2 regions of the Streptomyces solitudinis genome follow, and region 1 is predicted to be linked to the other one. Evidence: riboswitches for the same ligand, from Rfam matches in the RefSeq annotation. Region 1 holds a riboswitch; the other holds the start of a gene.
The links. A riboswitch is a leader RNA that binds a small molecule or an ion and turns the genes downstream of it on or off. The one in region 1 is predicted to bind glycine.
Positions count from the first base shown of each region.

Region 2: another riboswitch for glycine. It lies ahead of gcvT (glycine cleavage system aminomethyltransferase GcvT); the one in region 1 lies ahead of gcvP (aminomethyl-transferring glycine dehydrogenase).

Region 1 is NZ_JAZDCW010000013.1:73,298-76,694, reverse strand. It holds gene V1J52_RS24840 (DNA polymerase IV) at 1-325, shown strand, start outside; gene V1J52_RS24835 (PRC-barrel domain-containing protein) at 352-732, opposite strand; glycine riboswitch at 865-961, shown strand; gene gcvP (aminomethyl-transferring glycine dehydrogenase) at 1,150-3,397, shown strand, end outside.
Region 2 is NZ_JAZDCW010000002.1:87,695-91,091, reverse strand. It holds gene glyA (serine hydroxymethyltransferase) at 1-653, opposite strand, end outside; gene gcvH (glycine cleavage system protein GcvH) at 688-1,065, opposite strand; gene gcvT (glycine cleavage system aminomethyltransferase GcvT) at 1,119-2,264, opposite strand; glycine riboswitch at 2,410-2,515, opposite strand; gene V1J52_RS04155 (AAA family ATPase) at 2,693-3,397, shown strand, end outside.

The sequences.
Region 1 (3,397 bases):
CGGGCCGCCCCCGCCACCGGCAGACGCGGAACCGGACGCGGAACCGGGTCCGCGCCAGGACGCCGGACCGGACGCGGGCCGCCGGGCCCCGCCCGTCCCGCGGCCACCGGCGGGGCCCGGCGCCGCGCCACCGCACTGGCTGCCGGGACTGGACGTGCGCCACGCCGCGTACGGTCCCGGCTGGGTCCAGGGCAGCGGCGTCGGCCGGGTGACCGTCCGCTTCGAGGGGCCGGGCACCGCACCGGGCCGGGTCCGCACGTTCCGGGCCGACGATCCCGGCCTGGAGCCGTCCGAGCCGGTGCCGCTCGTACCCGGCAGGGCGTGAGCGCGGGAGCCGGAGGCGGCCGGCGGTCAGTCCCCGGTGCCCGCCACGTGCCCGAGGCCCTCCTCGCCCGCGCCGGGGCCCGGCTCACCGGCCGCCGGCACCTCCATCCCGTAGTGGTGGTACAGCTGGAGCTCCTGCTCGGGGGAGAGGTGCCGGCCCACGCCGAAGTCCGGGGCGTCCTTGATGCGGGCCCGGTCGAAGGGCACGTGCAGCGCGTCGCGCACCACCTCGCTGGGCTCCAGGGGGACGAAGGCGTCGCGGCTGAACAGCCCGGTGCGCACCGCCGCCCACTCCGGTTCCCCGGTGGCGTCGTCGAGGTACACCTCGTCCACGGTCCCGATCTTGTTCCCGTCCCGGTCGTACGCCTTGCGTCCTATCAAGTCCCGCGGATCGATGTCGGTCTGCACGAGTTCCTCCACCCGGTAGCCAATGCTCCACAAGAGTCCCTGCCCACAACCCAAGGACACTTTCCCCGCGACGGCCAGTCGAGGCCCCACCGGCCCGCCGCCCCCCGCGCTGGTAGGCTCGAAGACGGCTGTCGACCCCGTGCGGGAGAGTCCTCCGGCGCAGTGCCGGAGGCGCCGAAGGAGCAAACCCTCCCCGGAATCTCTCAGGCCCACGTACCGCGCGGACGAGGTCACTCTGGAAAGCAGGGCGGGCTGAGGACGCGACGGCGCCCGCGGCTCCTCCTCACCGACGGTGAAAGCCGGGCAGCGACGGACGGCCCGGTGAAACTCTCAGGTTGAGATGACAGAGGGGGAGGCCGTCCGGGCACGCACCCGTGCTGCCCCTCGCAGGTCGCACAGACCAGGAGGCCTCCGCAGATGACCACCGCACGCACACCGCTCAGCGCGCTGGACGAGGGCACGTCCTTCGCGCAGCGGCACATCGGCCCCGACGCCGCGCAGCAGGCCAAGATGCTCGCCCAGGTCGGCTACGGCTCGCTGGACGAGCTGACGGCCGCCGCCGTCCCCGAGGTGATCAAGAGCACCGATGCGCTCGGTCTCCCGGCGGCGCGTTCCGAGGCCGAGGTGCTCGCGGAGCTGCGCGGCCTCGCCGACCGCAACCAGGTCCTCGACTCCATGATCGGCCTCGGTTACCACGGCACCTTCACACCGCCCGTCATCCTGCGCAACGTCATGGAGAACCCGGCCTGGTACACGGCGTACACGCCCTACCAGCCGGAGATCTCGCAGGGCCGCCTGGAGGCCCTGCTCAACTTCCAGACCGTCGTCGCGGACCTGACCGGACTGCCCACCGCCGGCGCCTCCCTGCTGGACGAGGGCACCGCGGCGGCCGAGGCCATGGCGCTGTCCCGCCGTGTCGGCAAGGTCAAGCAGGGCGTCTTCCTCGTGGACGCCGACTGCCTGCCCCAGACCGTCGCCGTGCTCCGCACCCGCGCCGAACCGACCGGCGTCGAGGTCGTCGTGGCCGACCTCAGCGGGGGCATTCCCGCCGACGCCGCCGAGCGCGGCGTCTTCGGCGTGCTGCTCCAGTACCCGGGCGCATCGGGCGCCGTCCGTGACCCGCGTGCCGTCATCGAGCAGGCCCACGCCCTCGGCGCCGTCGTGACCGTCGCCGCCGACCTGCTCTCCCTCGCGCTGCTGACCTCGCCCGGCGAGCTGGGCGCGGACATCGCGGTCGGGTCCAGCCAGCGGTTCGGCGTACCGATGGGCTTCGGCGGACCGCACGCCGGGTTCATGTCAGTGCGCGACGCGTTCGCCCGCAGCCTGCCGGGCCGCCTCGTCGGCGTCTCGGTGGACGCCGACGGGAAGGCGGCCTACCGGCTGGCGCTGCAGACCCGCGAGCAGCACATCCGCCGGGAGAAGGCCACCAGCAACATCTGCACCGCGCAGGTCCTGCTCGCGGTGATGGCCGGACTGTACGCCGTCTACCACGGGCCCGACGGGCTGGCCGCGATCGCCCGGCGCACCCACCGCTACGCCACGGTGCTGGCCGCCGGGCTGCGGGACGGCGGCGTGGAGGTACTGCACGACGCCTTCTTCGACACGGTCACCGCCAGGGTGCCGGGCCGGGCCGCCGACGTCGTGGCCGCCGCCCGGGAGGCCGGGGTCAACCTGCGCCTGACCGACGCCGACCACGTGGGCATCGCGTGCGACGAGACCACTCGACGCGAGCAGCTCGCCGCCGTCTGGTCCGCCTTCGGCGTCCGGTCCGGCACGCGGGAGATCGACGCGCTCGACGCGGCCACCGGGGACGCCCTGCCGGACGGCCTGCTGCGCACCGACGAGGTGCTCACCCACCCCGTCTTCCACCAGCACCGCTCCGAGACGGCCATGCTGCGCTACCTGCGCCGCCTGTCCGACCGCGACTACGCGCTGGACCGGGGCATGATCCCGCTCGGCTCCTGCACGATGAAGCTGAACGCCACGACCGAGATGGAACCGGTCACCTGGCCCCAGTTCGCGGCGCTGCACCCCTTCGCCCCGGCCGAGCAGGCCGAGGGCTACCTGACCCTCATCCGGGAACTGGAGGAGCAGCTCGCGGAGATCACCGGCTACGCCCGGGTCTCCGTCCAGCCCAACGCCGGTTCCCAGGGCGAGCTGGCCGGGCTGCTCGCGGTGCGCGCCTACCACCGGGCCAACGGTGACACGCAGCGCACGGTGTGCCTCATCCCGTCCTCGGCCCACGGCACCAACGCGGCCAGCGCGGTGATGGCCGGGATGAAGGTCGTCGTGGTGAAGACCGGCGAGAGCGGTGACGTGGACGCCGCCGACCTGCACGCGAAGATCGCGGAGCACCGCGACGAACTCGCCGTGCTCATGGTGACCTACCCCTCCACGCACGGCGTGTTCGAGGACGACATCACCGACATCTGCGCCGCCGTGCACGACGCGGGCGGCCAGGTCTACGTGGACGGCGCCAACCTCAACGCGCTGGTCGGGCTCGCCCGCCCCGGACGCTTCGGCGCGGACGTCTCCCACCTGAACCTGCACAAGACGTTCTGCATCCCGCACGGCGGCGGCGGTCCGGGCGTCGGACCGGTCGGTGTGCGCGCCCACCTGGCGCCCTACCTGCCCAACCACCCGCTCCAGCCGCTGGCGGGGCCGG
Region 2 (3,397 bases), on a different contig from region 1:
ACCGGGTTCGGGTGCAGCCCGGCGGCGACGAGCCCGGCGAAGTGCGCCATGTCGACCATGAGCAGGGACCCGGCGGCGTCCGCGACGCGGCGGAACGCGGCGAAGTCGAGCTGGCGCGGGTAGGCGGACCAGCCCGCGATGATGAGCTGCGGCCGGTGCTCCTGGGCGAGGCGCTCGACCTCGTCCATGTCGACGAGGCCGGTCTCGGCGTCCACGTGGTAGGCGACGACGTTGTACAGCTTGCCGGAGAAGTTGATCCGCATGCCGTGGGTGAGGTGCCCGCCGTGGGCGAGGTCCAGGCCCATGATGGTGTCGCCGGGCTTGAGGAGGGCGAACATCGCCGCCGCGTTCGCGGAGGCGCCCGAGTGCGGCTGGACGTTCGCGGCCTCGGCGCCGAAGAGGGCCTTGACCCGCTCGCGGGCGATGTCCTCGATGACGTCGACGTGCTCGCAGCCGCCGTAGTAACGGCGGCCGGGGTAGCCCTCGGCGTACTTGTTGGTCAGTACCGAGCCCTGCGCCTCCAGCGCCGCGACCGGAGCGAAGTTCTCCGACGCGATCATCTCGAGGGTGGACTGCTGGCGGCGGAGCTCGGCGTCGACGGCGGCGGCGACGTCCGGGTCCACCTCGTGGAGTGAACTGTTCAGAAGCGACATGGGTCTGCGTTCCGTCCCTGGTCGGCCCGGCGGGTCAGGCGCCGGTGAAGTCGGTGTACTCGTCGGCGCTCAGGAGGTCGTCCGGCTCCTCGGTGACCTTGACCTTGAACAGCCAGCCGCCCTCGAAGGGGGCGGAGTTCACCAGGCTGGGGTCGTCCACGACGTCCTGGTTGGTCTCGGTGATCTCACCGGTGACGGGGGCGTAGAGGTCGCTGACCGACTTCGTCGACTCCAGCTCGCCGCAGGTCTCGCCCGCGGTGACGGCGTCGCCGACCTCCGGGAGCTGGACGTAGACGACGTCACCGAGCGCGTTCGCCGCGTGCTCGGTGATGCCGACCGTCGCGACGCCGTCCTCGGCGGCCGACAGCCACTCGTGCTCCTTGCTGTAACGAAGCTGCTGGGGGTTGCTCATGGTTCGGATTCTCCCGGATGAGGGGTGGTGGCGTGGGACGCGGGGCGGGACGGTCAGCGCTGGCGCTTGTAGAACGGCAGCGCCACGACCTCGTACGGCTCCAGGGAGCCGCGGATGTCCACGGCCACCCCGCTGGTGCCGGGCTCGGCGTGCGCGGCGTCCACGTAGGCCATGGCGATCGGCCTGGCCAGGGTGGGGGAGGGCGCGCCGGAGGTGACCTCGCCGACGGGCGTGCCATCGGCGGCGACGACGGGGAAGCCCGCGCGCGGCACCCGGCGGCCCTCGGCGACGAGCCCGACGAGCGTGCGCGGGGCGCTGGCGGCCGTGCGCTCGGCGGCGGCCTCCAGGGCCTCGCGGCCGACGAAGCGTCCGCCGTTGGCCGTCTTGCCGAACTTCACGACGCGCCCGAGCCCGGCGTCGAAGGGCGTGGTCGCGCGGGTCAGCTCGTGCCCGTACAGCGGCATGCCCGCCTCCAGGCGCAGGGTGTCGCGGCAGGAGAGCCCGCACGGGACGAGCCCGGCGTCCGCGCCCGCCTCCGTCAGCGCCTGCCACAGCCGTTCGGCGTCGCCCGGGGCGCTGAACAGCTCGAAGCCGTCCTCGCCGGTGTAGCCGGTGCGGGCGATGAGCGCGGAGACGCCGGCGACGGTGCCGGGCAGGCCCGCGTAGTACTTGAGCCCGTCCAGGTCGGCGTCGGTGAGGGAGGCGAGGACGCCGGCGGCCTCGGGGCCCTGCACGGCGAGCAGGGCGTAGGCGTCGCGGTCGTCGCGCACGGCGGCGTCGAACCCGGCCTGGCGCTCCCCGAGGGCGTCCAGCACCGTCTGGGCGTTGGCGGCGTTGGCGACGACCAGGTACTCCTGCTCGGCGAGCCGGTAGACGATCAGGTCGTCGAGGATGCCGCCGTCCGCGGCGCAGATCATCGTGTAGCGGGCGCGTCCGGGCGCGAGGGCGGAGAGGTGGCCGACCAGCGCGTAGTCCAGCAGTTCGCCCGCCTGCGGGCCGGTGACGGCGATCTCGCCCATGTGGGAGAGGTCGAACAGGCCGGCGCGGGTGCGCACGGCGTGGTGCTCGTCGCGCTCGCTGCCGTAGCGCAGCGGCATGTCCCAGCCGGCGAAGTCGGTCATGGTCGCGCCGAGCGCGCGGTGGACGGCGTCGAGGGCCGTGCGGCGGGGCACGGCGGTGTCGGGCGTGGCGTCAGGCATGAAGTGGCTCCCAGGCAGGGCGGACATGTCCTCCCCATCTGTCATCGGAACCTGAGAGGTTCGCCGCAGGCCCGTTCGGGCCATCGGCTTGCACCTTGGGTGGGACCGGCCCCGCTGTCGGGGCCCGCCCGCTTTTCAGATCTGCCTCGCTCGCGCGGTATCGGGGCCTGAGAGATTCAAGGGAGGACTTGCTCCTTCGGCGCCCCGCCCCCGGGGTGATCCGGGGCGTGGGACTCTCCCGCGCGGGCTCGAACGGCCGGTATGAAGTTCGCGGCCTCATCATTGCACGGCGACGTGCGCCAACGGCACCCCCGCCGGGCCGGACCGCCGTAGGGTAGCCGACGGGAACCGCGGTGTGGCGAACGGTCATCATAGAGGTGGCCGCGAGCGCGACGGCGGACGGCCGCCCGGGGAGGGAGCAGAACGGCATGATCCGGCACACCCAGGTCCCGGTCCCGCCAGCGGTCCCGTCTCCGGCACGCCCCCGGGGAGCCCCCGCGCCCCCGCCGGACGCCGCACCGGACGGCACCCCCGAGCGCGCCCCGGACCGCGTCCTGGACGGTCCGGCGCGGACGTGCCCGCCGCCCGTCCGGGACCTGCGCGCCACCGGGGAGCCCCCGGCGCTGTGCCTGGCCCCCGGGGACCGGGTCGTGGTCTCCGGGCTGCCCGGCAGCGGCAAGTCCACGCTCATCCAGGTGCTCACGGCCCGCCTCGGCGACGCCGCCCTGCCCATCGACTCGCAGGACGTGCGGGAGCACTGGGAGCGGCGGCTGCCCGGCCGCCTGCCGTACGCGCTGTACCGTCCCGCCGTGCGCGTCGAGCACTACCTGCGGCTGCGGCGCGCCCTGCGGACGGGGACGAGCGTCGTGGTGCACGACTGCGGGAACCTGCCGTGGGTGCGCCGCTGGCTGGCCCGCGACGCCCGGCGGCGCGGGCTGCGGCTGCACCTGGTCCTGCTGGACGTGGCGCCCGGCGTCGCCCTGGCCGGTCAGGCCGAGCGGGGCCGCACCGTCTCCCGCGCGGCCTTCGCCCGGCACCGGCGTGCGGTGGAGCGGCTGCTCGCGGAACTGGAGGCGGGACGGCTGCCCGCCGGCTGCGACGCCGCGGTCCTGCTGGACCGGGCCGCGGTGGAC